Phytoactinopolyspora mesophila: one gene and its partner. The protein of the gene in region 2 interacts with the protein of the main gene of each other region in a pairwise test. Links are inferred from orthologs where the notes say so. Each region holds a gene or a part of one and is shown on either strand. Other genes may lie near its edges. The genes, in order: rlmB and F7O44_RS10675.

What was found.
Region 1: the proteins of F7O44_RS10675 (region 2) and rlmB interact in binary tests that used the Escherichia coli proteins (3 or more experiments, as listed by UniProt). The link is inferred for Phytoactinopolyspora mesophila from one-to-one orthologs.

The regions. Positions count from the first base shown.
Region 1 is NZ_WLZY01000004.1:311,032-325,812, reverse strand. The notes cover bases 10,274-13,273. They hold rlmB (23S rRNA (guanosine(2251)-2'-O)-methyltransferase RlmB), read right to left. Parts: upstream 12,257-13,273; coding sequence 11,291-12,256; downstream 10,274-11,290. Other genes in these bases: cysS (cysteine--tRNA ligase), read right to left, coding at 12,256-13,273; F7O44_RS13825 (acyl-CoA dehydrogenase family protein), read right to left, coding at 10,274-11,117. In the rest of the region: F7O44_RS13875 (NAD-dependent epimerase/dehydratase family protein), read right to left, coding at 1-78; F7O44_RS13870 (hypothetical protein), read right to left, coding at 110-1,546; F7O44_RS13865 (TIGR04282 family arsenosugar biosynthesis glycosyltransferase), read left to right, coding at 1,649-2,311; F7O44_RS13860 (glycosyltransferase), read left to right, coding at 2,311-2,976; F7O44_RS13855 (MTAP family purine nucleoside phosphorylase), read left to right, coding at 3,044-3,844; F7O44_RS13850 (MFS transporter), read right to left, coding at 4,029-5,339; F7O44_RS13845 (CBS domain-containing protein), read right to left, coding at 5,404-5,841; F7O44_RS13840 (ABC transporter ATP-binding protein), read left to right, coding at 6,060-7,184; F7O44_RS13835 (DUF4032 domain-containing protein), read left to right, coding at 7,747-9,012; F7O44_RS31135 (hypothetical protein), read right to left, coding at 9,135-9,260; F7O44_RS13830 (DUF6221 family protein), read left to right, coding at 9,469-9,960; more of F7O44_RS13825, read right to left, coding at 9,957-10,273; more of cysS, read right to left, coding at 13,274-13,677; F7O44_RS13810 (phosphatase PAP2 family protein), read left to right, coding at 13,748-14,548; ispF (2-C-methyl-D-erythritol 2,4-cyclodiphosphate synthase), read right to left, coding at 14,534-14,781. UniProt on the Escherichia coli protein: Specifically methylates the ribose of guanosine 2251 in 23S rRNA.
Region 2 is NZ_WLZY01000003.1:178,893-193,503, forward strand. The notes cover bases 10,302-13,131. They hold F7O44_RS10675 (NAD(P)H-hydrate dehydratase), read right to left. Parts: upstream 12,528-13,131; coding sequence 11,076-12,527; downstream 10,302-11,075. Other genes in these bases: alr (alanine racemase), read right to left, coding at 10,302-10,894; F7O44_RS10685 (hypothetical protein), read left to right, coding at 13,089-13,131. Outside these bases: F7O44_RS10615 (sensor histidine kinase), read left to right, coding at 1-1,498; F7O44_RS10620 (roadblock/LC7 domain-containing protein), read left to right, coding at 1,495-1,923; F7O44_RS10625 (DUF742 domain-containing protein), read left to right, coding at 1,933-2,304; F7O44_RS10630 (GTP-binding protein), read left to right, coding at 2,285-2,932; F7O44_RS10635 (glycoside hydrolase family 3 protein), read right to left, coding at 3,023-4,705; tRNA (adenosine(37)-N6)-threonylcarbamoyltransferase complex transferase subunit TsaD, read right to left, coding at 4,702-5,748; F7O44_RS10645 (GNAT family N-acetyltransferase), read right to left, coding at 5,883-6,416; tRNA (adenosine(37)-N6)-threonylcarbamoyltransferase complex dimerization subunit type 1 TsaB, read right to left, coding at 6,413-7,105; F7O44_RS10655 (pentapeptide repeat-containing protein), read right to left, coding at 7,298-8,011; tRNA (adenosine(37)-N6)-threonylcarbamoyltransferase complex ATPase subunit type 1 TsaE, read right to left, coding at 8,074-8,559; F7O44_RS10665 (alpha/beta fold hydrolase), read right to left, coding at 8,556-9,722; more of alr, read right to left, coding at 9,719-10,301; more of F7O44_RS10685, read left to right, coding at 13,132-13,544; glmS (glutamine--fructose-6-phosphate transaminase (isomerizing)), read right to left, coding at 13,729-14,611. UniProt on the Escherichia coli protein: Bifunctional enzyme that catalyzes the epimerization of the S- and R-forms of NAD(P)HX and the dehydration of the S-form of NAD(P)HX at the expense of ADP, which is converted to AMP.

The DNA of each region.
Region 1 (14,781 bases), on a different replicon or contig from region 2:
GTCGGCACCCCGCTCCACCAGTTGCTCGACCACCTGGCTGCCGATGAACCCGGCCCCTCCGGTCACCAAGACCCGCATCACACCTCCAGCATTTCCCGTGAGTGGAGAATCACCATGGCACTCGTAAGGCTGCGACGAGCGCCACCGTGACCACGAGTTGCAGCGTCAACCAGCCGCGCACCTCACCCAGCGCCCGCCTGTCCGCTGCGTCCTGCAGGGCGGGGCCTCCAGCGCTCGATCCGCAGGACGCACCGGAGGTCCGGTCGAGGGCACACCCGGCCAGCAGTACGAGCGGCATGAACGGCTGCCAGATCCGTTCGGTTTCGCCGGACGAGAGCCCAGACAGATTCGCCATCGCCACCACGGCCAAACCCGCGCCGACAACCAGCCATACCCGCCGGTCGCGCAAGCGGGACAGGGCGACCACGATCGCCGGCCCGAGTGCCAGCGCATACACCGCCGGATTCGCGATGAGGAAATACCAGTATCCGCGCGCGGACGCGACACCGTCGAAGTACCGCACTCGGGTCGCCCCCAGACCCTCCACCCACCAGTAGCCCCACACCAGCGGCAGCGCCACCACAACAGCCGCCAGGGCGCCGCCACCCACCAGCACCCACCAACGCTTTCGCCATACCGCGATGACCACGACCGGAATGGCCAGCAGGGCAATACCAAAAGACAACATCAACGCGATTCCGGCCAGCAGCCCACCCGCCACCGTGAACGCCACCGTCTCGCGACCCGATCTGCCGGTGGCCAGGATCAGGCACGCGACTGCGGCGAGCCCGGCGCCGGCGAAGATGATGTCCGCGTTGGTCTGCCAGACCGCCGCGGGCACCACCACCAGGAACGGCGCGGCGGCGCGGGCCGTCCGCTCGCTCGCGACATCACGCAGGATGGCCAGGGCCGCCACGATCATCGCCGCGGCGCCGGCCATGGCGACCACGTTCTGGAACACCACGCCGGACACGCCGGCCTCGGCGGCCCACCAGAAGAACAGCAGCAAACCTGGCGGGTGCGAGCGCAGGTGCACCGGATAGGCCGGAATCAGCTGGCTTTCGGCGTACTCGCGGAGAAACGGCTCGACGCCACCGGCGTCGTCGATGAAGCCGATATGCCCGGCATAGGTGTGGTGGATGTCGGACCATACCGTCGGATGCGTCTCGGCCAGCGCCAGCGCCAGGCTGAACACCACACCCGCAGCGGCCGTGGCCGCCAGGACTCCCCGCCAGGACCACCGTTGTACCAACGGCGGCAGGACCGCAATGAACACCGAGCCGGCGACGATGGGCGCCAGCAGCCACCAGCTGATACCCCACTGCCAGTCCCCGTACAACGGGATCGCCCGGAGTTTGAGATCCGCATCCCTGGTGGCGACGACGTGCAACCCGAGCAGCCGGACGCCCACCAGGAGCACCACCCAGGCGACCAGGACAAGGAGCGTCAGCCGCGTGGGCCGGAAACAGACGCCGAACCCGGAGCCGTCCGGCTGGTGTGTCCGCTCACTATCCGGCGCCTCGATCCGACGGGCGCTCTCGTTCATCCACTCACGATGACCGATCGGGACCACACACGTCGCGGTGCGAGCAAAGACTTTCGCGGTTCGTAATGATTCGGGCCGCGGGCTGCCTCTAGCGTCTAAGGCATGCAGCGGCCGCATATCCTCCTGCTGGCGAAATCGCCGGTAGCCGGTCAGGCGAAAACCAGGCTTTCACCTCCCTACACACCGGACCAGGCCGCCGCGATAGCCGAGGCCGCGCTGACCGACACGCTGACGGCGGTGGCGGCGTGTCACGCGGAACGGCGCATTGTCGCGCTGGACGGCCCGCCCGGCCCCTGGCTGCCGCCCGGTTTTGAGGTCGTCACGCAGGTGGATGGCTCGCTCAACGAGCGCTTGGCCGCCGCTTGGGAATATGCCGGTGGCCCGGGCTTGCAAATCGGTATGGATACGCCGCAGATCACCGCCGCCCTCCTGGATGCCTCGCTCGCCACCGTCGTGGACGGCCCCGCTGACGCCGCACTCGGTATGGCTGAAGACGGCGGCTGGTGGGCGATCGCCTTCGGCACGCCGCATCCACTTGCCTTCCACGGAGTACCGATGAGCCGATCTGACACCGGTAGCCGGCAGTGTTCCCGGCTGCGCTCGCTCGGGCTCACCGTCGCCGAGCTGCCGCCGTTGCGCGATCTCGACGATGCGGCTGACGCGCAGGCCATCGCCGAACTCATCCCGGGCTCCAACACCGCGCGTGTGCTGGATGCCTGCCAGGCCCCCACCTCGACCGCCCCGGCACCGGAGGCAGCCCCGTGATCGACGTCATCTTGCCGGTACTGAACGAGCGAGCGGCGATCGGGTGGGTGCTCGAGCGGATGCCACCCGGCTACCGGCCGATCGTCGTGGACAACGGCTCCGACGACGGCTCGGCGGATATCGCTGCCGACCACGGCGCCACGGTGGTGGCCGAGCCGCGGCTCGGGTTCGGGGCCGCATGCTACGCCGGGCTGGAGGCCGCCACCACGCCCGTCGTGTGTTTCATGGACTGCGACGCATCGCTCGATCCGGCCGACCTCCCCACGGTCACGCAGCCGGTGTCCACCGGCACCGCCGATCTCGTGCTGGGCGCCCGGCAAGCCGGCGACGGCGCACTCTCGATGCACAGCCGGCTCGCCAACCGGTATCTTGCCAGGCAGGTCAACCGGTACTGCGGAGCCCAGATCAGCGACATCGGCCCGATGCGAGCCGCTGCGCGAGAGCCGCTCCTGGAACTCGGGATCACCGACCGCCGCTCCGGCTGGCCGCTGGAAATGGTGTTACGAGCCGGTCAAGCCGGCTGGCGAGTGTCCGAAGTGCCTGTGCCATACCGCCGCAGGGTTGGCCGGAGTAAGGTCACCGGCACCGTACGGGGCACAATGCGCGCCGTGATGGACATGCGAGCGCATCTGATCCGGGCACGCGAGGCGGCACGGACGCGATGAGTACGTCTGACATGCTCACCCCACGGCCTCACCGGCCGCACCCCACGACCGCACCCGGGGGAACCACATGAACAACAAACCTCACCTGAAAAGCGCAGACGTCGGCGTATTCGGTGGATCCGGTTTCTATACCTTCGTGTCGGAACAGGCGGCGGATCTGGAAACGGTCAGCCTGGACACCGCCTGGGGTCAGCCATCGGCCCCGGTGACCATCGCTACGTTCCGCCCGGCGAACGGTTCCCCAATCAAGGTGGCTTTCCTGCCCCGGCACGGTGTGCGGCATCAATTCCCGCCACATCGAGTCAACTACCGCGCCAATGTCGATGCGATGCGCCAACTCGGCGTCCGCGCGTTGGTGGCGCCGTTCGCCGCGGGTTCGCTGCGCTCAGAGATCGGTCCCGGCGAATTCGTCGTCGTGGACCAGCTTGTTGATCGCACGCGGGGTCGGGCCGACACCTTCTACGACCACTTCGACGAAGGTCCTCAGCATCTTCCCTTCGCGGACCCGTACGATCCACGCTTGCGCGAGGTGCTCCTGGACGCCGCACGAGCCTCCGGCGTCACGGTGCACGACGGCGGCACCGTCGTTGTCACCAATGGTCCGCGGTTCTCCACCCGTGCCGAGTCCGCTGCTTATCGCGCCGCCGGCTGGCACGTGATCAACATGACGCAGTATCCGGAAGCGGCCCTCGCGGGTGAAGCCGGGATTCCCTTCGCCGGGATCGCACTCGTCACCGACTACGACGCCGGTCTCGACGACGATCCCGGCGTACAACCGGTCACCCAGGAAACGGTCTTCCAGGTGTTCGAGGAGAACCTGCATCGTGTGCGTGCCCTCCTGGCCGCGGCTATCCCGAACCTCCCATGATCACGCAGTCAGGTGCTCCGGCAAATGGGTCTCTCCATGGTGTGGTGGGCATGTCGAACGGCGAGGCGGCGGACGAGGCACGAGGGAGCCGGCAAGCGTGACCATCAGCTGGCGAGGGAGGTTGATAGCGAAGCCCCTCCGACCGAGTCTGCTGGGCGAGGAGAGACCCACTTGCCGGAGCCGCCTACGGGCCGCGGCGATGGCGACGACGCCGGGCGATGACCTCGCGGATAGGGGGCACCACGACGCCGTGCTCTGCCATCCTGCGGCGCACCCGGCGGCGGGTCCGGAGAATGCCGAGTAGGCCACCGACCCAGACCACGTACTGGACGCTGAAGGCGATCCGGAAATCGTCGAGCTCGTAGGTCGCGGTGCCGCCGCTGCGCAGGTCGAGCACCACACCGATCGCGAGAATCGATAGCAAGGCCGCGGTGAACCCACCCACGTTGACGATTCCGGTGGCGGTCCCGAGCCGGTTGGGTGGGTTGAATGTCCGCGCGAAGTCGAAGCCAATCATCGACCCTGGTCCACTCAGCGCGAGCGACAGCACCAGCAGGACCAGCAGCCAGAAGGGTGCCGTGCCGGGCCACAACAGAACCGCGGTCCAGGCCGAGGCGTTGGCCAGGACCACACCAAGCACCAGCCAGGAGCGGCGCAGAGGATGCCGCTGCACCAGGACACCAACCAACGGTCCGGCGACGGCTCCGGCCAGCACCATCACCGTCAGCAGCGTGCCGGCCATGGCTCGAGACAGCCCTTGCCCGGCCACCAGGAACGGGTACCCCCACATCATCACGAAAACCATGCCCGCGAACCCGGTGGTGGTGTGGGTCCAGAGCCCGAGCCGGGTACCGGGATGGCGCCAGGCGGTCATCAGGTCGCTGCCCACTCCGCTCCAGGTATTCACCTGAATCGGATATGCGCGGACTTCCGGGGAGTCCCTCAACGTCGCGATGGCCACGACGGCGACCACCACACTGAGCGCGGCGGCCGAACCGTAGGCCTGCGTCCAGCCGTAGTTGTTCAGCACGGCCACGAACGGCACCGCGGAAAGAACTTGCCCCAGCTGTCCAGTCAGGCCGGTGACCTGGGTCAGCACCGGCACCCTGCCCGGTGGGAACCAGGTAGCCACCAATCGGAGAACGCTGACGAACGTCATGGCGTCGCCACAGCCCACTAGGATGCGGCCGCCGGCCGCCGCCGGAACGGTCTCGGCGAACGCCAGCACGGCCTGCCCCGATGCCATGATCAAAGCACCGATGATGAGCAGCCGTCGTGGTCCGATCTGGTCGAGCAGGACGCCCACCGGGACCTGCAACCCGGCGTACACGACCAGCTGAAGGACGACGAACGAGGCCAGCACGCTGGCCGACGTCTCGAATCGAGCCGACGCTTCGAGTCCGGACACGCCGAAGGACGTTCGGTGCAACACCGCCACTATGTAGGCGATCAGACCGACACCCCAGACGACCTGGGCACGAAACGAAGTGGACATCAATAGCTATTGTCCACCGCGGAGTTCAGCCGTCAGGACCAAGGCGCAGTTTCGCTCATGTTGATCACGTCGATGCTGTCCGGATGTACGAGGACAACGAGTCTCTTTCGACCTCGAGCTCGGTGATCCGGCTCTTGACGACGTCGCCGATGCTGACGATGCCGACCAGCCTTCCCTCGACGACGACTGGAACGTGCCGGAAGCGGCCGTCGGTCATCACCCTGGACAACTCTTCCAGGCCGGTCTCCGGCTGACACGTCTGCACATCGGACGTCATGATCGACGAGACCGGGTCGGACAGGATCGACGCGCCCTGCCGGGCCATCGCCCGCACCACGTCTCTTTCCGAAACGATGCCCGCGATGGAGCCGTCGCCGGCCGCCACGACCGTGGCGCCGATATGGTGCTCTGCCAGAACCGCGAGCAGCCTGCGGATGTCGTCGTCCGGCGACACGGTGACGACATCACTGCCCTTGGCGCGAATCAAATCGGATACGTGCATGGGGAGCCTCCTGAGCGTCTCGGAGCACACCTCGTGCTTTTGCACCGTACGGCGTATCGGGCGGTAGCGAAAGCCCTTCTTGGCAAACAACCCACGATGGCGCCGATCCAACCGTCCGTGTATCGTCACAAGACACCCATGCGGTGGAAAACTTCATACCTATCCACTTCACTACGGATCGTCCGGCACGTACCTGCCGGTGAAGGGAACACAGCACCATGGCCACAGTCACGTACGACAAAGCGACCCGGGTCTACCCGGGCCAGGACGTCCCCGCCGTCGACAGTCTCGATCTCGAGATCCAGGACGGCGAGTTCCTCGTCCTCGTCGGCCCGTCGGGATGCGGCAAGTCCACCAGCCTCCGGATGCTGGCCGGCCTCGAAGAGGTCGACGCCGGAGCTATCCGGATCGGTGACCGCGACGTCACCCACATGCCACCCAAAGACCGCGACATCGCGATGGTCTTCCAGAACTACGCGCTGTACCCGCACATGACGGTCGCCGCCAACATGGGCTTCGCCCTCAAGATCGCCGGCACCCCGAAGACCGAGATCCAGCGCCGGGTCATGGAAGCCGCCAAGCTACTCGACCTCGTCGAGTACCTGGACCGCAAGCCGAAGGCGCTCTCCGGTGGTCAGCGGCAGCGGGTCGCCATGGGCCGTGCCATCGTCCGGGAGCCCCAGGTGTTCCTGATGGATGAGCCGCTGTCCAACCTCGATGCCAAGCTTCGCGTTTCCACTCGTACCCAGATCGCGTCGCTGCAGCGTCGGCTCGGCATCACCACCGTCTACGTGACTCACGACCAGATCGAAGCCATGACCATGGGCGACCGCGTGTGCGTGCTCAAGGATGGGCTGCTCCAGCAGGTCGATACCCCGCTGAACCTGTACGACACTCCGGCCAACGTCTTCGTGGCCGGCTTCATCGGCTCGCCGGCCATGAACATCGCCACGTTCGACCTCGTCGAAGGTGGTCGGGCCAAGCTCGGCGAAGCCGACGTCTCGGTTCCCCCGGAGGTGCTGAGCACCGTTAAGGCCGAAGGCTCGGACACCGTCACGATCGGATTCCGTCCGGAGTCCCTGGTGCCGGTGTCCAGCGAGGACACCGGCGGCATCCCGGTCACGGTCGACGTCGTCGAGGAGCTCGGCTCCGACGCGTTCGTCTACGCGCACCCCACGGGGCCGAAGGCTGCCGAGCAGACGGACCGGATGCGTAGCGACACCGTCATTGCGCGGGTTGAGCCTCGGATGACCCCGGCCAAGGGTGAGAAGGTCGTGTTCAAGGTCCGCGAGGGCGAGTCGCACTTCTTCTCCGTCAAGACCGGCGAGCGCCTCAGCCACTGAAAGATCACCTGAACGCTATCCGTTGAACGGGCGGGCCTGCTGGATTGCCAGCAGGCCCGCCCTTTCGCATGCTTCTCCTGTCGCAGTTCCTCTAAGCGCATCGGGGGCGACGGCTCGGCTTCGGGGATTGGAATCTCTCCATGGCGGCCCCATGCTCCCACCACCACAGCAGTTGCGGGTACGCCCAAGGTCGCAGCCCACTCTGCTCCTGCAATTGGAACCCCTCCCTGGCGTGGTGGGCATCAGCGAGGAAGGCCAATGGCGAAGCCTCCTCCGACCGCCCCCTTGCTCCCACCGCCCCAGCAGTTGCCTCCGAGCTGATACCACCTATCGGCTCCGGTGATTGGGACCTCTCCATGGCGGCCCCATGCTCCCACCACCACAGCAGTTGCGGGTACGCCCAAGGTCGCAGCCCACTCTGCTCCGGCAATTGGAACCCCTCCCTGGCGTGGTGGGCATCAGCGAGGAAGGCCAATGGCGAAGCCTCCTCCGACCGAGTCTGCTGGGCGGGGAGGGATTCCAATTGCCGGAGCTGAGTGGGCACTAGTACACAATGTGCTCTATGGAACTGCGCATTCTGGCCACACCGCAGGAACAACAGGCGCTGCTGGACCTGCCGTGGGACATGCCCCTCGAGGAATGGCCGGAGTGGTACCTGGTCGCGCTGCCTCGCGGCATTTCGCGCCATGTTGTCCGCTTCACCCGGCTGGGTGGGCGGATCTACGCCCTGAAAGAAGTGGTACAGGCGTACGCGGACCGCGAGTACCGGCTGCTGCGGGACCTGGAGCGTCTCGAGGTTCCGTCCGTTCAGGCCGTCGGCGTGGTCAGCGGGCGGCAGGCGCCGGACGGATCCCCACTCGACTCGATCCTCGTGACCCGGCATCTGCAGTTTTCTCTGCCGTACCGTGCCCTGTTCGCTCGCATGATGCGCAGGGACACCGTCGAACGGCTCATCGATGCTCTTGTCGTGCTGATCGGCCGCCTGCACCTGCTCGGCTTCTATTGGGGCGACTGCTCTTTGTCGAACACTCTCTTCCGGCGCGATGCCGGTGCGTTCGCCGCGTATCTCGTCGACGCGGAGACCGGGGAACTCCACAACGAACTCAGCGACGGGCAACGCCACCACGACATCGACATCGCCAGGGTGAACATCGCCGGCGAGATGATGGACCTCGCCGCGGCGGGCTATCTCGACGACTCGGTCGATCCGATCGCCACCAGCGACCACGTGGTCAAGCGCTACCATGCGCTGTGGTCAGAGCTCACCGAGTGGGAAGCGTTCGACGTCAATGAACGCTGGAGGATCGCCCGCCGGGTCGAACGACTCAATGAGCTGGGATTCGACGTCGCCGAGCTCGACATCGTGACCGACATCGGGGGCCGGACGGTACGCGTCCAGCCGAAGGTGGTCGACGCCGGACACCACTCGCGCCGGCTGCTGCGGCTCACCGGCATCGATGCTCAGGAGAACCAAGCCCGACGGCTGCTCAATGACCTGGACGCCTATGCCGCCGAGACCGAGCAACAAGGTGAGGACGAGGAGATCGTCGCGAACGCATGGGTCATGGACTGCTTCGAGCCGGTAGTGCGGGCAATCCCCCGCGAGTTCCGCGGCAAGCTCGAGGCACCGGAGATTTTCCATGAGGTCCTGGAGCATCGGTGGTACCTGTCGGAGCAGGCCGGCCACGACGTCGGCATCGCTGAAGCAGCTGAGGACTACGTCGAGAACGTGCTCCGTCACAAGCCCGACGAGCTGGCCATCCTCGGCGGCACCTCGGAAGATCCGGAGGAGACACAGCCGTTTCGCGTCCCGTGGGACCAGTTCTAGTGACGCGGACCGGAAGTTCGCGTCGCTAGTGGTACTCGGCCGTCACTGCGGGTGACGCGCCGGCCGGGGCGAAGCTCGGTTGGTCATGCCCGGGCGGATGGATGACGCCTGGACGTCGCGATTCATTCACGCTCGGCGCTCTCCAGGAAGCGCTCTAGAGCGGTGAGAACCAGCGCGGACATCGTCAACCGCCGGGATTCGGCGTACAGTTCGGCGCGTCGCCACAGCTCGACGTCACGGTCTTTCACATATATAGCCTTGGCCATTCCCATATAGAGAAGTCCATCTCTATATAGGTCTTCATATCTCTTCGCATGTAGGTGTACTGTGCTCCTCTAACGGAAGGAGTCACCAAATGATGGATGAGTATCGGTGTATGAAACCGCGGCACGGTGACTGCATCCTCGAAACCCGGACTGTCCGCTTCCCCTCCGGCTTCACCATGGATGTCACCCAATGCGCGAGCTGCGGTTCGTGCACCGCCGCACCGGACGAGTCGACCGTGCCGGAAGAGCTACGGAAGCCACGATGAGCGTCGACCTGATCACTTTTCTACGCGCCCGGCTCGAGGAGATGGAGACCGCGGCGCGCAACGCGGCTTACGCGGTCGGCGGCGCCCGTTGGGGCGTCGAAACCGGCGGAGATGTCGTCCTCGAGCCGCCACCTCCGCCGGTGTCGGTCACACCGGACGAAATGGTGATCGCCGCACCGGTGGTAGGCGAGCTCGAAGGCGCCGGCTGGCACGTAGCCCTGCACTCGCCCGCACGGGTGCTCGCCGACATTGCCGCCAAGCGCGCTCTGATCGAACAATGTGCCACTTGGCGTGAGATGGAAGAGGAACCGCCCTGCATGGGCAGCGCGGCCACCATCGTGCTGTGCATCCTGGCCACCGCATGGGACGACCACCAGGACTACGACCCAGACTGGGCGTCTGAGTGTGACCGTTAGCGCTCGGTCGTGTCCCCTCGTTCGAGACTGCGGGCGATCACCATGCGCTGAATCTGATTGGTGCCCTCGAATATCTGCATGATCTTCGCCTCCCGGAAGTAGCGCTCCACCGGGAAGTCCCGGGTGTAGCCGGCCCCGCCGAAGACCTGGATCGCGTCGGTGGTGACCTTCATCGCGGCGTCGGTGGCGACCAGCTTCGCGGCGCTGGCCTGATGCCGGTACGGCAATCCGGCGTCTCGCCGGTGAGCAGCCACGAGATAGGTGGCGCGGGCCGACTCCACCGCGACGGCCATGTCGGCCAGCATGAAGCCCAGCCCTTGATGACCGATGATCGGCCGGCCGAATTGCTCGCGCTGCCTCGCGTAGGCCACGGCAGCGTCCAGCGCGGCCTGGGCCAGGCCGGTGGCGATAGCCGCCACGCCTAGCCTGCCGGAGTCGAGTGCCTCCAGCGCGAGCCCGAAGCCGGCGCCTTCTTCACCGATTCGGCGCTCGCCGGGAACACGGACACCGTCGAAGTGCACCAGAGTGGTTGGCGAGCCCGTGAGGCCCATCTTCTTCTCTGGAGCACCGAAAGACAGCCCTTCGGAATCCGCAGGCACCACGAAGCAAGAGATACCGCGTGGACCATCGTCGGACGTACGGGCGAACACCGTGTAAAAGTCGGCATGCCCACCATGGGTGATCCACGCCTTGGTGCCGCTCAGGATGTAGTCCTCACCGCGGCTGACGGCGCGAGTGGACAGCGCGGCTGCGTCCGAACCCGCATGCGGCTCCGAGAGGCAGTACGCGCCGAGCAACTCGCCGCCGACCATATCCGGCAGCCAGCGCTTGCGCTGCTCGAGAGTGCCGTATGCGGCAAGTGGCCAGCATGAGAGCGTGTGGACGCTGACGGTGAGCGCTACCGTCGCCCAGCGCGCCGCGATCTCCTCGAGCATTTGGAGATAGACCTGATAAGGCTGCTCGGCACCGCCGTAATCGGCGCTGTAGGGCAACCCGAGCAAACCGGATCGACCCAAGAGGCGCACCAGCCCCCGCGGGTACTCGGCGGCCGCCTCGGCGGCGTCGGCCCTGGGCGCCAACTCCGAGTCGGCGATGTCCCTGACCAGCGATAGCAGATCCTTGGACTCGGGAGTGGGCAGCATACGTTCGACTGGCACGTCCTTGTACCTCCACGGCTCGCGCGCCGGCCGGAGATCGCCCCGCCGACGGTGGTCGTTGCCTCAGCGGGCCGCGATGGCAGGTGGTGACCCGCATCACAAGCCCCGCGAGGGCAGCCGCAAGCATAGCGCATTCGATGCGCTGGCATGCTCAGTGAACTGAGGAGACGGATTCAGCTACGCGCACGGGCGATCTCGTACAGGGCCACGCCGGCCGCCACACCCGCGTTCAGCGACTCGACCTCGCGTGTGATCGGGATTCTCACCACGAGGTCACAGGCCTGACTGACCACCCTCGACATGCCCGCTCCCTCCGAGCCGATCACCAGGCACAGGGGTTCGGTCAACGCCGCGACGTCGGCGATCTCCATCTCACCCGTGCTGTCGAGACCGACGACGAACAGGCCCGCGTCCTGGTAGGCGCGCAGCTGCCGGGCCAAGTTGACGGCTCGGGCGACCGGAAGCCGCGCGGCCGCGCCGGCGGATGTCTTCCATGCACCCGCTGTCATACCAGCGCTGCGACGTTCCGGCACCACGACGCCGTGCGCGCCGAACGCGGCCGAAGATCGGACGACGGCACCCAGGTTGCGCGGATCGGTGACGCCGTCGAGCGCGACAACCAGCGGCGACTCGCCAGCCTCATGAGCCGTCTCGAGCAAGTCTGCCGGCTCGGCGTACTGATACGGCGGAAGCGTGAGCGCCAGGCCTTGATGCACGGCGCCGCCGGTGACGCGATCCAGCTCCGATCGCGGCGCTTCCAGCAACGGAAGCCGGCGATCCGACGCGATGCGCAGGACCTCCCGCACGCGGTCGTCGTTATCGATCCGCTCAGCCACGTACAGCGCTTTGACCGGCACGTCGGCACGCAGCGCCTCCACGACGGAGTTGCGCCCCGCTACGGTTTCAGTCGTGCCCGGGCGACCACGCTCGGTGGACGACCTGCGGGGCGTCTGCGTGGCGCCGGACTTCTGCTTCTTCGCCGACTGTCGCGCCGCCGGATGGCTGGTTCTCTCTTCGGCCCGTGGCGTAGGCCCCTTACCCTGCAAACCACGACGGCGCTGACCACCGGAGCCCACCTGCATGCCCTTCTTGGTGCCGGGCTTGCGCATCGCTCCGCGTCGTCGCGAATTTCCAGGCATCAGTCAGCCAGCTCCCACCGTGTTCCGGACGGTCCGTCCTCTACGACAATACCCAGCTCGCCGAGCCGGTCCCGAAGTGCGTCGGCCGCGGCGAAGTCTTTGCGCTTGCGCGCCTCCTGCCGCTGCTCCAGCAAGGTGTCGACCAGACCCTCCACGACGCGGCGCAGCCGGTCGCCGGAGCTACCCACCGAATCCAGGCCGACCCACGGCTCGGCGAGCGGATCGAGCCCCAGTACACCCAGCATGGCCCGGACGTCGGCGAGATTCCGCGCGACCTCGCTGCGCTGGTCGGCGGCAAGGTAGCTGTTGCCGGCCCGGACGGAGTCGAAGAGCACCGCCAGCGCCTGCGGCACCGACAGATCGTCGTCCATCGCCGTGGCGAACTCACGCGGGACCTTGTCAGCGGGCGCGACACCCGGCACGAACTCCGCGGCACGGATCACGTACCCTTCGAGCCGACGGAACGCGGCGGCGTCGGCCGCCATCGATTCGTCCGAGACCTCGATGTTGCTCCGATAGTGCGCCGCCAGCAGGTAATAGCGCAGCTCGACCGGACGGATCCGCCGGATCACCTCCGACACCAGCAGCGAATTGCCGAGCGACTTACTCATCTTCTCGCCGGCTTGAGTCACCAGGGCGTTGTGCATCCAATACCGGGCGAAGCGCTGGCCTGCCGCGCGTGACTGGGCCAGCTCGTTCTCGTGATGCGGGAAGCGCAGGTCGAGACCGCCGCCGTGGATGTCGAACTCTTCGCCGAGGTACTTCGCCGCCATCGCGGAGCATTCAAGGTGCCACCCCGGGCGGCCTCGACCGAACGTCGTCGGCCAGGATGCCGTGACCGGCTCATGCGGTTTGTAGCCCTTCCAGAGGGCGAAGTCGCGTGGATCGCGCTTGCACCGCGGGTCGGCGTCGGCGGCGTGCTCCATCTCTTCGATCTTCTGGCCGGACAGCTCACCGTAGTCGGGCCACGACCGCACGTCGAAGTAGACGTCGCCGGAGCCGTCGGTGCCCTCATATGCGTGTCCGCGCTTCAGCAGCTCCTGCATCAGCTCGACCATCTCCGGAATATGTCCGGTTGCCCGGGGCTGGTAGGTGGCCGGTGTGCAGCCCAGGATCTCATAGGCGGCGTCGAGCGCTCGCTCGTTCTGATAGGCCCACGCCCACCACGGATAACCTTCGGCCGCCGACTTGTTCAAGATCTTGTCGTCGATGTCGGTGACGTTTGCCACGATCGTCACTTCGAGACCGCGATACTCCAACCAACGCCGCAAGACATCGAAAACTACCTCTTTCCGGATGTGGCCCACGTGCGGAGGCCCCTGTACCGTCAGACCGCAGTGATAGATGCCCACTTTGCCCGGATTGACGGGAAGGAAATCACGGATCTGACGCGTGGCGGTGTCGTACAGGCGGAAACTCACCGGACAAGGGTAGCTAGTCTGGCCGCTATCGGCACTGTCCCAGACCCCGAACACCCGTGGAGCAGCACCTGTGTCCGACGTCGATCGGTCCGAACCGGATCATCGCGACCCCGGCTTGCCTGCCGCCGGCAAGCCGGAGAATGGCGCTGACATGCACCTTCGGGTGCCCGGCGACCAGGAGAACACCCGGTGGTGGGTACTGCCGCTGATCCTCGGCGCCACTAGCGCGGCGTTGCTGGGTTTGCTGACCTGGCAGGTGGTGGTGCGCGGACCGGCCATCGCCTGGGACTGGCCCCTGCACAGCTACGTCGATCCGCGGCAACCTTCAGGCATCGCCCGCGGCATTCTCAACGGCATCGCCAGCCTGGGCGGCCAGCGGCTCTACACCCTGCCCATCCTGGTGACAACTGGGGCATGGGTAGCGTGGAACCAGCGCAATATCCGCCCGCTCATCGCCATCGGCGCCGGCCTGGCCACCGTCTTCTTCGTCGGCTACTGGATCAAGTTCAGCTTGTCCCGCACCCCGCCGCACACCGGGATCGACATCCTCCACGGCGAGGGCCAGGCGTTTCCATCCGGGCACACGGCCAACGCCACACTCACCTGGATTCTCATCGTGGTGGTCCTCTTCAGCGCATGGGGCGGACGACCCAATCGCCGGTTGTTCCGGCACTGGTTGGCTGTCGCATTCGGCGCGGTGTTCGTCGTGGGCATGTTGATGACACTGCTCGACTACCACTGGTTCAGCGATATCCCTGGTGGCTGGCTGCTCGGAGGTCTGGCGCTCGCGGTGGCCATCGCGATTCTGCGAGCGCCGCTTCCGTGGCCGGTGCTAGGGCGCCCCACCAGCCGGCCGTCAGAAACTCACTAAGGCGACAGCAACCGCGGCGAGCCCTTCCCCACGGCCAGTGAGGCCGAGCCCGTCAGTGGTGGTTCCACTGACGCTGACCGGTGCACCCACGGCTCGGCTCAGCACACTTTCCGCCTCCGCGCGCCGCGACCCGATCTTGGGACGGTCGCCGATTACTTGAACAGTGACATTGCCGATGGTTCCGGATGCCTGCCGCACTAACCTGGCGACCTCGGTCAATAGTGTCACCCCGG
Region 2 (14,611 bases):
GGTCCCGGCCGACGCATGGAGCGAGGCTGCCGGCTCGGTCCAGCAGGAACTTGCCGCGGGTGAAGCACGTGTGACCACCATCGCGGCTGAAGAGGCCAGTCTCTTCAGCTTCGACGTCCTCGGCACCACAGGTGTGGCCGTCGTGCTCGGTCTGATCGGTGTCATCCTCTCGTTGTTGATATCGGTGCTGATCGGCCGTGGCCTCGTCGTCGAACTTGCCGGCCTGCACAACTCCGCCATGGACCTGGCCCGCCGCAAACTCCCGGCGACCTTGCGCAAGCTGAACTCCGGCGAGAACGTCGACATCGACACAGAAGCTCCACAGGTTGCCCTGGGCGACGACGAAGTCAGCCAGGTGGCGGAGGCTCTCAACGCCGTTCACCGTTCCGCGGTGCAAGCCGCGATCGAGCGCTCCGATGTGCTCAAGGGCATCTCCGGCGTCTACGTGTACCTCGCGCGTCGGAGCCAGGTCCTGCTGCACCGGCAGCTCGCGCTGCTCGACAGCATGGAGCGCCGAATCGAGGACCCGGACCAGCTGGAAGACCTGTTCCGCCTCGACCACCTGACCACCCGCATGCGTCGCCAAGCCGAGAGTCTGATCATTCTCTCCGGGGTGCCGCCGGCCCGTCGCTGGCGGAACCCGGTCCCCATGATGGACGTCGTGCGTGGCGCCGTGGCCGAGGTCGAGGACTTCACCCGTGTCGAGGTCGCGAACATCCCGGACGTCCGGATCTCGGGCACCGCGGTCGCGGACTTGACCCATCTGATCGCCGAACTGGTGGAGAACGCGGTGGTCTTCTCGCCGCCCCACACCAAGGCTGTCGTCCGCGGCGAAGTAGTCGGCACCGGCCTAGCGCTCGAGGTCGAAGACCGTGGTCTCGGCATGAGCCAGCAGGCGATGGCCGATGCCAACCGCCGGATCCGGGATACCGACCAGGTGGACCTCCTCGAAGCCGACCAGCTCGGCCTATTCGTGGTCAACCGGCTGTCGCGCCGTCATAATGTTGAGGTGACGCTGCAGCGCTCGGCCTACGGAGGCGTCACTGCCATCGTTTTGATCCCGGACGCCCTGCTCGATCGGACCATGACGGAGCAGATACCGCCTCCAGAGCCGGCACCCGACCTGGAAAGGGCCCAGTTGACTGCTGTCGGATCGCTGTCCGCCGTCCCCGATCCGCGGTCGGGCCCGGCGACCGAACCCGGGTTGCAGGCCGTTCGCGAAACCGCCAAGGCTCTTACCGGACAGACGTCTCGCGAGGACGCGGCACCCCAGGACGCCGAGGTCGATGACCTCCCACGCAGGGTCCGTCGCGCCAGTCTCCGTCCAGAGCTCCGGAGCGATCCCCCGCCCCCGCCACCCAGCACGCCGTCGCCGAGCGAAAACCCGACCCGGACACCCGATCAGGCACGCGCCACCTTGTCTGCGCTGCGTAACGGGTGGCTCCGAGGGCAATCCGAGAAACAAGACGAGTCGCCGCAAGAGGGAGAGAACCGATGACCGAGCCCACCCACATGTCGGGCGAGCTCAACTGGCTGCTCGATGATCTAGTTGGTCGCGTAGCCCAGATCCGGCATGCAGTCGTGCTTTCGGGCGACGGCCTGCCGGTCGGCGCCTCGAATCAACTAAGCCGGGAAGACCGCGAACGCTTCGCCGCCATAGCCTCGGGATTCCACAGCCTCGCCAAAGGCACTGGGATGCATTTCGAGGCCGGAGGCGTTGTCCAGACCATGGTGGAGCTGGAGGGTGGCTTCCTTTTTGTCGTCGCCGCCGGCGACCGCTCCTGCCTGTCAGTGTTCAGTGAGGCCGACGCTGACATCGGTCTCATCGCCTACGAGATGGCGAGGCTGGTGAAACAAGTCCATGAGCACCTCTACGTACCGACCCGGCCAGATCAACTGGATCCCGCAGCCGCACCGAAGTGATGCGCGCCGATGAGTGACACAAGCCCACACTGGTACGACGACGACGCGGGGCCGATCGTCCGGCTGTTCGCAGTAACTGCGGGCCGGGCCAGGAGCACCACTGAGTCGTTCGATCTGATGGCAACTGTGCACGTGGCGTCGTCGGCACCATACGACCCCTCGCTCTCACCGGAACAGCAGCTCATCATGCGCATCTGCAGGCGGTATCCACAGACCATCACCGATGTCGCATCCGAATCGAACTTGCCGCTCGGTGTGGTGCGGGTTTTGCTCGGAGATCTCTTGAACTCCGGCCATGTCCAGATCACGCCACCAGCTCCGCACCGAATCCCTGACAGCAATATTCTCAAGGAAGTCATCGATGGCCTCCGTGCACTCTAAATCCGTTCCCGACGGCGTCCAGCCCCTCGTGGCCCTCAAGATCCTCGTCGCCGGGGGATTCGGCGTGGGTAAAACCACGCTGGTCGGCTCCGTCAGCGAGATCCGCGCCCTGCATACCGAGGAAGCACTCACTGGAGCAGGACAGGTCGTCGACAACACCAACGGCGTCGAACGCAAGACCACCACCACGGTCGCGATGGACTTCGGCAGGATCACCATCCGCGACGGATTGTGCCTCTACCTGTTCGGGACGCCAGGACAGGACCGCTTCTGGTTCATGTGGGACGAACTCGCCATGGGCGCTCTCGGAGCCGTGGTCCTCGCCGATACCCGCCGCCTCGAGGACTGCTTCCCGGCGGTCGACTACTTCGAGCACCGGGGGTTGCCGTTTGTCGTGGGTGTCAACCATTTCGAGGGTTCCCGTCATTACAACCCCGAGAAGGTGAGCAAAGCCCTGGACCTCGACGACAGGACTCCGGTGGTCATGTGCGACGCCCGCGACCGCGAGTCCGGCAAGAACGTCCTCATCAAGCTCGTCGAGCACGTGAGCGAGCTCCGAAACGCGAAGGCTGAACCTGAGCCTGCCACCTCGTCGAACGGACTGCCCCGACGCCCGGTCAAGCACTGACCAGGCGCCGGGCCAGCCCGGCTCAGCCCGGTGATCGAGATGTGGGAGTGGTCAGGCGTCTGACGTAGCCGGGTCGTGGGAGTGCTCAGGTCAGGAGGGTGATTCCGGGCAGCCGAGCTGCTCGGCACCTTCGACGTCCACCGGAAGCCGCCCGTGTGCCGTCTCGTTACCACGCAGCACGTCCACCAGGGCGGCAAATGCCTGGGGCGTCCTCCCATACAACGCGATCTTCGTCGGGGCCTCGCTTGCCCCCAGCGCGTACGGCGTGTCCAGCGCTACCACGACGTCCCCGCTCCCCGGATCGGTGCCGCCCAGCAACCGGACGACATCGCCCGAACCGACGCTGAGCCCGGCCTCCTCGGCCGCTGCCGTCAGCCTGGCCCGGTCCAATTCGGTGCCGCCCACCACCTCGATGGAATCGCTCACGTAGGGGCCCTCGCATTGGCCCGCCGCGATGGTCATACCGGCTAGCGAAGCGTCGTAGGACAGCTCGCCGTGCGAGCCGACAGCGTCCGGTCCGGGAGCTTCGTCGGCCTTCTGCTGGTGCAACATGAGCGCGACGCCGCGGGTGGCGGCCGCTGCCAGCCTGTCGGTGTCCAGCCGCCCGTCCGACACCGCCTCGACGATCGCGGCATGGGCTGCACGGACATCCGCGGGCATCAGGACGACGTCGATACCGGCCTCCAAGGCCCGCACGGCCGCCTCGGCCGGCCCGTAGGCCTCGGTGATCGCCCCCATGTCCATCGCGTCGGTGACGATGAGTCCGTCGAAGCCGAGTTCGTCTCGCAGAAGGCCGACCACGTCGCTGGACAACGACGACGGGGTACCGGGATCGACCGCTTCGACCTCGATATGCCCGACCATGACCACCGGAATCCCCGCCTCGACAGCCTCCCTGAACGGGATGAAATCCCGGTCCTGAAGTTCCTCGAGCGACGCGGTCTGCACCGGGAGCTCTTCGTGGCTGTCAGCAGGTACCGATCCGTGTCCCGGGAAGTGTTTGACGACCGGGACGATGCCGGCCCGGGAGTAACCTTCCAGCGACGCTGCCACCAGATCGGAGACCAGCTCTGGATTCGACGCTGCCGAGCGGCTGCCGATGGTGGGGTCGTCCGCGCCCGTGGTGACGTCGGCGTCAGGCGCGAAGACCATAGTGAAACCCATGGCGCGCAGCTCCTGGCCGCTGGCCCGGGCGACCTCCGTGGCGAGGTCGGCCGACCGAGCGGCACCGAAGGTCATGTAGGACGGGAATTCGGTGGCGGGTTCGCGAACTCTGGCAACCCGTCCACCTTCCTGATCAACACTGACGATCAGCGGATATCCGCGGTCGTCAGCGCTTTGCACTGCCTCGGCCGTCCGGCGCAGCTGGTCCGGGGACTCGACGTTGTCTCCCATGACGATGACGCCACCCAGACCCAACTCGGCGATCAGCTCGGTGGGAGGTTCCAAGCCGCTGTAGTTCGCGACGATCACCTGGCCGGCCTGCTGTTCGACGGACATCTCCGCGACGATCGATTCCGCTTCTTCGTATTCACTAGTGGTGGGGCCCCACGCCAGCGGCTCCGGAGCCTCTGGCGAAGGCGAAGCAGCGGTGGTCTCGTGGGCCGTAGGCGTGGAGGTGGACACAGGCGGGCTCTCCTTCGGCGTTGAATCATCGGACGCACACGCGGCGACCATCAGAGCTACGGCGGCGGTAATCGTCAGCAACCGGCTCATCCGAGGCAGTCTGCCACGCACGGCGACCAGATCGTTCGGTGGGAGCTGACGGCTCATACCAGCACCTCGGTGACCGGCAGCGAAGAATCGGTGCCGAAGTCGAGCGAACTCGGCGGTAGACCCCGTTCGACGACCGCTGCGCCCAGCGCCGCGATCATGGCGCCGTTGTCCGTGCACAACGACAGCCGAGGTTGTCTCAGCTCGATGCCGGCCGCGGCGCAGCGCTCGCGAGTGAGATCGCGAATACGCGCGTTCGCCGCTACCCCGCCGGCGAGCACCATCGTCCGCACATCGCGCTCCTTGCACGCTAGTACCGCCTTGTGGGTGAGCACGTCGGCCACAGCCTCCTGGAATGCCGCGGCGACATCGGCCACCGGCACCGTCACACCGTCACGCTCAGCTGTCTCGACCCACCGGGCCACTGCCGTCTTCAGCCCGGAGAAGGAGAAATCATAGCGGTGCCGGTTCATATCGCGCTGGCTGGTCAGGCCCCGCGGAAAGCGGATGGACGACGGGTCGCCGCCGGCAGCCGACTTCTGGATGTGCGGCCCGCCCGGATATGGCAGGCCGATGAGGCGGGCAACCTTGTCGAAGGCTTCTCCGGCGGCGTCGTCGAGGGTCTGCCCCAGCAGAGTCGCCGCCGTAGCGATGTCCGTGACCTCGAGGATCTCGGTGTGGCCACCGGATACCAGCAACGCCACTACCGGTTCTGTCAGCGGGCCGTTTTCGAGCTGCTCCGCCGCGACATGACCCACGAGATGGTTGACGCCGTACAGGGGCTTTCCAAGTGCGATGGCCAGCGCCTTGGCGGCAGACACGCCCACCATGAGGGCACCGGCCAGCCCGGGGCCCGCGGTCACGGCAATGGCGTCGACGTCGGCGAGGGTGACTCCGGCTTCGTCGAGCGCACGCTGCAGCGTGGGAGTCATCGCCTCCAGGTGTGCCCGGCTCGCAACCTCAGGCACCACACCCCCGAACCGGGCGTGCTCCTCGATGCTGCTCGCCACCGCGTTGGCGAGCAGCGTAGTGCCCCGGACCAGGCCGACGCCGGTCTCGTCGCAGGATGTCTCGATGCCCAGGATCAGGGGTTGTACGGCCACAAGAGTCGATTATCCACGGCAGCGTTGAGCCCTGCTCAGCGCCATCGCTCCGGTGATCGTGAGCTGATTTCAGCGCCGCCGTCCCCATTTCAGGAGCGATTCAGGTCGTCATGACGGCAGCGAGACGCTCACGATCACCGGGATAGCGAAAGACTCATCACCAAGCCGTCCCGGTTTCCCCCGAAATAGCCAGGGCGCACCCCGATCTGCTCGAACCCATGCCGGGTATAGAAGGCCAGCGCGGGTTCGTTGTCCACCCGCACCTCGATGGTGAGCGACGTCGCGCCGTGTGCACGAGCCTCTTCGGCCATCACTGCCAAGAGCTTGCTACCGATGCCCCGCCGCTGCTCGTCGGTAGCCACGGCGATGGTGTGGATGTCGGCCGGCTCTTTCCACATGGACGGCAGCCGCAGCCCGGCGTATCCGGCGATGCGCGTGTCCGGCCCGGTCCGTGGCAACGGACCTGGTTCGTCTGACCGCACGATCCGGCCGCCCGCTGGGCCCAGCTCATACTCCGCGACCACATACCATCGTGTCGCCGGCATCCCGGCCAGCTCAGATCGGAAGATCTGAGCCGACCAGGGCGGGTCACCCGCGAACAGCTCCTGCTCGAGCGGGAGCAACGCCTCGATGTCCGCCAGCCGCATCGGCCGGATCCGGACGGTCACGGCTGTTGCCGCCCCGCAAGCGATGAGGCGGTTCGGCTCAGCACGCTCTTACGCTTCGACGCCGGGGTGACATCTGGCCGGCGGAGATACAGCGGGCGTGGCTCGAGGATGTCGATCGATTTGCCGGCCACGGCCAAGGCGAGGTCGGCTGCGGAAGGGTACTCGGGCATCAGCGCAGCGGCGAAAGCTTCCGGATACAGCCTGGCACCCGCGCCGGCCGCGGGTAGGCCCGGGGAAATCTCACCGGCATCGGCGGCCGGTCCGACGTCCGGGCCGCTGATTCGCCGGCCCGAGGCGTCGTATCCGGCCCAGTAGACCTCGCGGCGGCGCGCGTCGGTGGCCACCATGAATGGGCCGTCGTCATGAAAACCTCCGGCCACCACGCCGTGGGCAACGACGTCCAGGCTGCAAACTCCGCGTACCGGAACGTCCAGCGCCGCGCCCAGTGTGAGCGCGGCGGCCAGCCCAACCCGCAGACCCGTGAATGGCCCTGGGCCGACGCCTACCGCGATCTCGGAGATCTCCCGGCGGTCCGCCTTCGCAGTGGCAAGGGCGGCGAAGATGGCGGGGACGAGCAATTCGGTATGCCGGCGGGCGTCGATGGTGGTCGACTCGGCGACGACACGGTCCCCGTTGTGTAGAGCGACCGTCACCGCGGGCGTCGCTGTGTCCAGGGCTAAGAGCAGCACGATTGTTAACTTTACGTGGTGCGCCTGGAATCGGGTGGCCAATGTCGCTCTGTTGGGCCCTGGATGGGCTGGTGCCGAGCTCGCCGTCCGACGTTTACGCAGTCCGGCAGCCCAGGGGCACGATTCCCGGAATGCCCGCCGCGGCGGGACTTAGAGGCCGCGCAGTATGGGAGTCGCCTGACAGCGAGGCCTCTAAGAAAGCACGACGATGCCCAGATGCCCGAGGATGACCGCGGCCTGGTTACCGGAGATGACGGCACCGGCGAGCCTGTGTGCGTCCTGCAGCGGAAACTCGCCGAGGTCAGCTCCGCGCAGGTCGGCACCGTCGAGCTCGGCTGCGCGGAGTTCGGCGCCGCGCAGCCGGGAGTCGATCCACATCGTGTCTCGCAGATCAGCCCCCGCGAGGACGGCGTCATCCAGCCGCAGGCCTTCCAGCGTCTGCCCACGGAGGCTGATCCCGGACAGCGTCGCGAGCATCAGGTTGCACCTGGAGAACTGGCACCCGAGACCCCGGGTGTCGTCAAAACGGATACCGATCATCCGGCAGCCGGTGAACTTCGTCCCAGCCACCATGGCACCGGCCCAGTTGGTGTTGGCGAGGTCGACGCCCTCGAACGTGGCGTCTGTCACATCGGCCCGTTTGAGCTGGGCTTTCGGCGCTGATCCGCCCTTCCACGTGGAGCCGTCGAGGTACGCGCCGACCAAGGTCGCGTTGTCGAACCGGCAGCCCTCGAAGGTGGCCCCGACCAGCCATGCTTTCGACAGGTCGGACTCAGTGAAGTCGCAGCGGCGGAACACCCGTGGGTGGTCGAGTTCGCCAGCTAGCTCGGCCCGCAGGTCACGCTCGCTCAAGTCGGTGTCGACGATCTCGGCGCCGCTGCTGAGCTGTTCCTCGACAGATGTCATTCGGGCCTCGACCACCGTTCAACCGCTTGGGCGCCATGTCGGATGTCGCCGTTTCTACCACGTCACACTGACAACGCCGCTCGCAGTTGGGCGTCGTCCCAGCGGATGCCGATTCCCGCAATACGAACGCGGCGCGGCTCGCCGGCGCCGTGGCCGGCATGCGCGGAGCGATCGATGTGTATCTCCAGGCGTTCACCGGCCAGGCCCTCCGCGAGCCCTTCGCCCCATTCGACGACGGTCACGGCTTCATCGAGGGTCGCTTCGAGGTCGATGTCCTCGAGTTCGTCCCAACCGCTGAGGCGGTAGGCGTCGACATGCACTAGAGGTGGGCCGTCCACCAGTGACGGATGCACCCGGGCGATGACGAACGTCGGCGATGTGATCGGCCCGCGTACTCCGAGCCCGTCGCCCAGCCCTTGGGTGAGGGTGGTCTTGCCGGCACCCAGCGCTCCCCCAAGCAGAACGAGATCGCCGGCCCGCAGAGACTTCGCCAGCCGGGTGCCCAAGCTGGCCATTTCGTCGGCGGACACCACGTCGAGTTCGATCATTTCCGTCTCCAGAGCGCAAGCACGCTGGCCCGGGACCGCCGGGAAGGACGCGGCCCGCGGCGAACTTGTTCGATCAGGGTATCCAGGTAGTCGGTGACCAGCCCGGCGCGTTCCAGCAAAACCATGTGCCCCGAGTCAGCGACTTCGACGTACTCAGCCAACGGGAGCCCTTCCGCGATGTCACGGCTGTGCCGCAGCGGCGTCAAATGGTCGTTCTCCGCGGCGATCACCAGACCGGGTATACCCGCGAGGACCGGGAGCGCGGCGTGCGCGTCGATCCCCCAAACCACCGGCAGGAACTCGGCGAGGACGTCCACCGGCGTCGAGGCATTCATCTGGGCGGTGAACTCCACGAGAGCCGGCGATGCGCCCCGGGAGAACGAGTAGCGGCGGGTGATGACGTAGCCGAGGTCGCTACCCGCGCGCCGGCCTCGCTCGATCAGCTCCGGCCGGCGTGCCAAGGCGGCCACGAGACCCGGCGCCGAGCGAGTAGCCAGCCGCCCGAACGGCGTGGGCAGGCCGAAAGTCGATGCGTTGAGACCTTCGGCGCTGGTGGCGATGAGCGCCACGCCGCGGACACGATCCTCGAAGAGCTCCGGACGCTCCAGTGCCAGCGCCAGAATGGTCATCCCGCCCATCGAGTGCCCGACCAAGACCACGGGCCCCCGTGGTGTGGTGGCGTCCAGAACCGCGCTCAAGTCGGCAGCGAGCCGTTCCCGGACGATCTTCTGCCGAGGTTCCGCACGGATCGTGTCGCGATCGACCACCACCTCGTCGCCGTCGTCGTCGGCCGCACCTCCCGAACGGCCGTGCCTGCGCTGATCCCAGAAGACCAGGCGGGTACGGCCGCGCAGATCCCGGCGCTGGAAATGCCACGAATCCTGGGTCAGCGCGTATCCGTGACTGAAAACAACGGTGACGTCGGCCGGCCCGTCCGGTTCGTCCACCTCGACGTACAGCGGGGCGCCGTCGTCGGCGACGACGATCTGTGATTTGCCGCGGAGCGACCCGAACGGCTCGTCGGCATAGGGATCATCCTTGCGCAGCGACCGGCCCATCACGTAACGCTCCGCGGCGAAACCCACCGCCGCGCCTGCCGTCGCGACGCCAAGCAGCGCTCCGACCGCTCCGGCGGTCTTGCCGGCGGTGACGAGCTTGCTCAAAGTGCCGCCTCGCGATCGATGTACGTCCGTGGCAGCCGCGGCGCGAAGCGGGTGACTATCTCGTACGAGATAGTGCGGCAGGCCTGCGCCCAGTCTTGCGCCGTCGGCTCACCCGAGGTGCCGTCGCCGAAGAGCACGACCTCGTCCCCTGCCTGCAGATGATCGTCCCCGGCATCGACGACGAACTGATCCATACACACCCGCCCGGCGACCCGCCGGATCTTGCCACCGATGAGGACTGGTCCGCCCGGTCCGCCGTCGCCGCTGGATCCGTGCCGGGGCACGCCGTCGGCATATCCGAGTGGCACGAGCGCCAGGTTGGTCTCGCGATCAGTCACATGGAAATGGCCGTAGGACACACCCTGGCCCGCGGTTACCCGCTTGACCAGGGCCAGCCTCGCTCGCACCGACATTGCGGGCCGCAGGCCGACATCACCCGGCGAGACCACGTCCGCAAGCGGCGACAGTCCGTAGACGGCGAGTCCGGTCCGGACCAGGTCGAAATGCGTGTGCGGAGACATCAAGGTCGCCGCGGAGTTGGCCAGGTGGCGGACCTCCGGGCGCACCCCGCGGGCTTCGGCCAGCGCGACGGCCGACCGGAACGTCTCGACCTGCGCCACATTGGCGGGGTGCTCGGGCGCGTCGGCGATCGCGAAGTGCGACCACAGCCCCACGACGTTGACCAGGCCTTCCGCTTGTGCTTTCAACGCGACGTCGACCAGCCCCGGCCAGTCGGCTTCGGTCGAGCCAGAGCGGCCCAGACCGGTGTCGATCTTCAGATGCAGCCTGGCGATCCGGCCGGTCTCCCGGGCGGCGTCGGCGATCTCGGCAACAACCCAGGGGGCCGCGGCGGAGACATCGACGTCAGCAGCCAGCGCATCGGTCCACCGCTCTCCCGGCGCACAGAGCCAGGCCATCAGCCTGCCTTCTATACCCGCGGCGCGCAGCGCCAAAGCCTCCGCCAGCACGGCTGTGCCCAGCCACGTTGCTCCGCCAACTTGCGCGGCCCGGGCAGCCGGTACCAGACCATGCCCATAACCGTCCGCCTTGACAACGGCCATCAGCTCTGCCGAGCCGGCACGCACGCGCAGCTCTGCGGCGTTGTCCCGGATCGCCGAGAGGTCGACGAGAACCTGTGCGTGCGGCACGGCGCCGCGAACGTGATCGCCCACAGCGCAGATTCTCGCAGACGCCGCGTGGCGTGCGTCGGCTGGTGATGCGTGCGCGCGCGTTCTTCCCCGCCCTTCCCGGTGATCGACAGTACGTTGCGGCTGTTAAACAGCGACCACATCCCACTGACGATCACCGTAAAACAGCCGCAACGTACTGTCGATCACCGGGAAGGGGCGTGCGCTATCGCGCCGAGTGGAGCGCGGCGAGGACCGCGGGAAGCGCGTCGAGTACCGCACTGGCGCTGGGCAGACCCGAACCTTCGGCCGCGGCTTGCCCGGCCAGGCCGTGAATGTAAGCAGCCGCACTACCGGCGTCGAAGGGCTCCATACCCGTGGCCAGCAGCGCACCGGCCAGCCCCGACAACACGTCACCGGATCCGGCCGTGGCCAGCGCAGGGGTGCCGGTCGGGTTGACGCGGATCCGGCCGTCGGGGGCCGCCACCAGCGTGGTGGACCCTTTGAGCAGAACTGTTGCGTTCCAGCGCCGTGCGGCGGCCTGAACGTAGCGCAGCCTGTGGGCCTCGACATCACCACGATCGGCGTCCATCATCCTGGCCAGCTCCCCCGCATGCGGGGTGAGAAGTGCCCGCCCGTCGAGGGTCTCCGGCAGGTGACGCAACCCGTCCGCATCGACCAGAACCGGCAGCCCGGTGTCCAGCACCGCGGCGACCTCCGCGGCGCGGCCGTCGCCCAGCCCGGAGCCGACGGCCCACGCTTGCACCCGGCCCGTGTCCGCCACGTCAGCACTGGTCACTACTTCGGGCCAACGGTTCAATACCTGTGTCGCGACCTCATCCGGGCCGACGAATCTGACCATGCCGGCACCACCCTCGGCAGCACCGCCGGCGGCCAGTACAGCCGCTCCTCTGAACTGCGCCGAGCCGGCGAGCAGGCCCAGCACTCCACGGCGGTATTTGTCCGAGTTCCGCTCGGGCGCGGGAAGCATCTCGGCAACGTCGACCGGCTCGAGCATCCCGGCCACGGGCTCGGGCAGGTACGGCGCCAGCCCGATGTCGACGAACTCGACGTGCCCAGCTACCTGTGCCGCAGGGTCGGCCAAAATCGCGAGCTTGTGCGTGCCGAACGTCACCGTGACATCAGCCCGCACGTGGGGGCCGGTCAGCTCCGCGGTGTCCGGCTCGACACCACTGGGCAGGTCGACGGCGACGACGAGGCCGGCCTCGGCAGCAGCGGCGTCGGCGAGCCGTGCCGCGTCGTCACGTAACCCACCCCGTCCGCCGATCCCCAGCATGCCGTCGAGGACGAGGTCGGCTCGCGCGATCGCCCGTTGTGTTTCCGGCGTCAACGGTACGTCGGCGGACGACACGACCCGTCCGCCAGCTCGTCGGAAGGCGGCCAGGCCGGCCGGATGCACCCGATCGTGGCGAAGCAGCACCGCGTCCACACTCGCGCCGCGGTGCGCCAGCCGGGCACCCGCCCACAACGCGTCGCCGCCATTGTCACCGCCGCCGACCAGCAGAACCACCCGGGAACCGTACGGGCCGCCCAATACCCTCGCGCAAACGGCGGCCAGCCCGGCGGCCGCCCGTTGCATCAGAGCGCTCTCCGGAAGCGTCGCCATCAGTGCCGCTTCGGCCGCACGGATCTCATCGACGGGGTGCGCGCCGATCATCTGGTGGTCCCTTCGACGCTGCGCTCGTCGTCGGGCGGGCGCGTTTCCCGGAGGCCGGTGGCGGCTCCGGGCCGATGGCCCATCGGGTCGATTCCCGTCCCGTCCCCCTCCAGGACCACCATGGCGGACGCGACGCCGGCATCGTGAGACAGCGACAAGTGCACCTTGACGACGCCGAGAACGGCGCATCGGCGTTCGACCGTGCCCCGTACGCTGAACCAGGGCCGTCCGGCGTCGTCGCGGACTACTTCGGCGTCATGCCACTGCAGGCCGACCGGTGCGCCGAGCGCCTTGGCCAGCGCCTCTTTGGCCGCGAATCGAGCCGCTTGCGAAGGAATGGACCGTTTACGCTCGTCCGGGGTGAAGACGCGTTCGGCCAGCGCTGGGGTGCGCTCCAGCGTCTCCGCGAACCGGCCGATGTCCACGACATCGATGCCCACACCAACGATCACGGGCACCAGCCTAAGCGGTTGAGCTTGAAACAGCCGCCGCCCTTGCCCGGTGTTGGGGTAGAGCACGCCCGGCCTCGGCTTCCGCGGCAGCCGACTACACTCGACGGCCGTGGTGACCTCCGCACTGGCCGTCGCCCACATCGGCCTGCTGGCGGTGTGGCTGGGATCGATGCTCTACAGCCTGCTGATCGTGCAACCACGCGCGGCCCGGTTCTTCGCGGCCGACGACGACACCCTGGAAGAGTTCCTCACGGTGCTCGGCTCGGGCAACCGGCGGCCCGTCGTCGGGATCGTCGTCGCACTCTTCGCCACCGGTGGGGCATTGGCAGCTGTCGAGACGAACACCGCGTCCGAGGTGCTCTTCGCTGTGGAGGGCATGCTCCTGGCGGTGGCTGCCTTCGTCTTCGCCCGGGTTTCGTGGCGGCTGTGGCCGCGGCGGGTGTTCGCGCTGCCGGAGGAACGCGGCGGCCACCGCGCCGCCTTGCACCGGCACGCGCTGCTCATGGTCGGGTTGGTTGGCGCCGCGTTCGTCGTCGCCGTCGTCGCGGTCACACTGCCGGGCTGAGAACCCACCCAGCCAGACCCGTGTTGATCATGGGCACGTGGCGCCTATTGGAGCTCCAGTAGGCGCCACGTGCCCATGATCAACTTCCGAGAAAGAAGGGGAAGCGCGGCGCGGTGCGCGGGGCGGGGCGGGCGCGGAGCGGTGCGCGGGGCGCGGGGGCGGGCGGGGGCTGTTACTCCACCGTCTACTCGACGGTCACACTCTTGGCGAGGTTGCGCGGCTGGTCGACGTCGAACCCGCGGGCGCTGGCCATTTCGCACGCGAAGACCTGCAGCGGAACCGTCGCGACGACGGGCTGCAGCAGCGTCGGGCATTCCGGCACCCGGACGATGTGATCGGCATACGGGACCACCGCCTCGTCACCCTCTTCGGCGATGACGATGGTGCGCGCGCCGCGGGCGCGGATCTCCTGAATGTTGCTGACGATCTTGTCGTGCAGCACCGAGCGGCCGCGCGGCGACGGGACCACGACCACCACCGGCACACCATCCTCGATCAGGGCGATCGGGCCGTGTTTGAGCTCGGCGGCGGCAAAGCCCTCGGCATGCATGTAGGCGAGTTCTTTGAGCTTCAGCGCACCCTCGAGGGCCACCGGGAATCCGACGTGCCGGCCGACGAAGAGCACTGACGTGGCAGTGGAGAGTTCACGGGCCAGCGCCCGCACCGGCTCCATGGTCTCCAGGACCTGGTCCACCTTGGAGGGCAGGTCGGAAAGGTCCCGGACGACGGAGCGGACCTCGTCACCCCATTTGGTTCCCCGGACCTGTCCGAGATAGAGCCCCACCAGATAGCAGGCGATCAGCTGGGTGAGAAAGGCTTTGGTGGAGGCCACCGCCACCTCGGGCCCGGCATAGGTGTAGAAGACGGCATCGGACTCACGAGGGATGGTCGCGCCGTTGGTGTTGCAGATGGCCAGCACACGCGCCCCTTGCTCACGGGCGTAGCGCAGGGCCATCAGCGTGTCCATGGTCTCGCCGGACTGGCTGATCGCGACCACCAGGGTGCGCCGCCCGACGACGGGATCGCGGTACCGGAACTCGCTGGCCAGCTCCACCTCACACGGAACG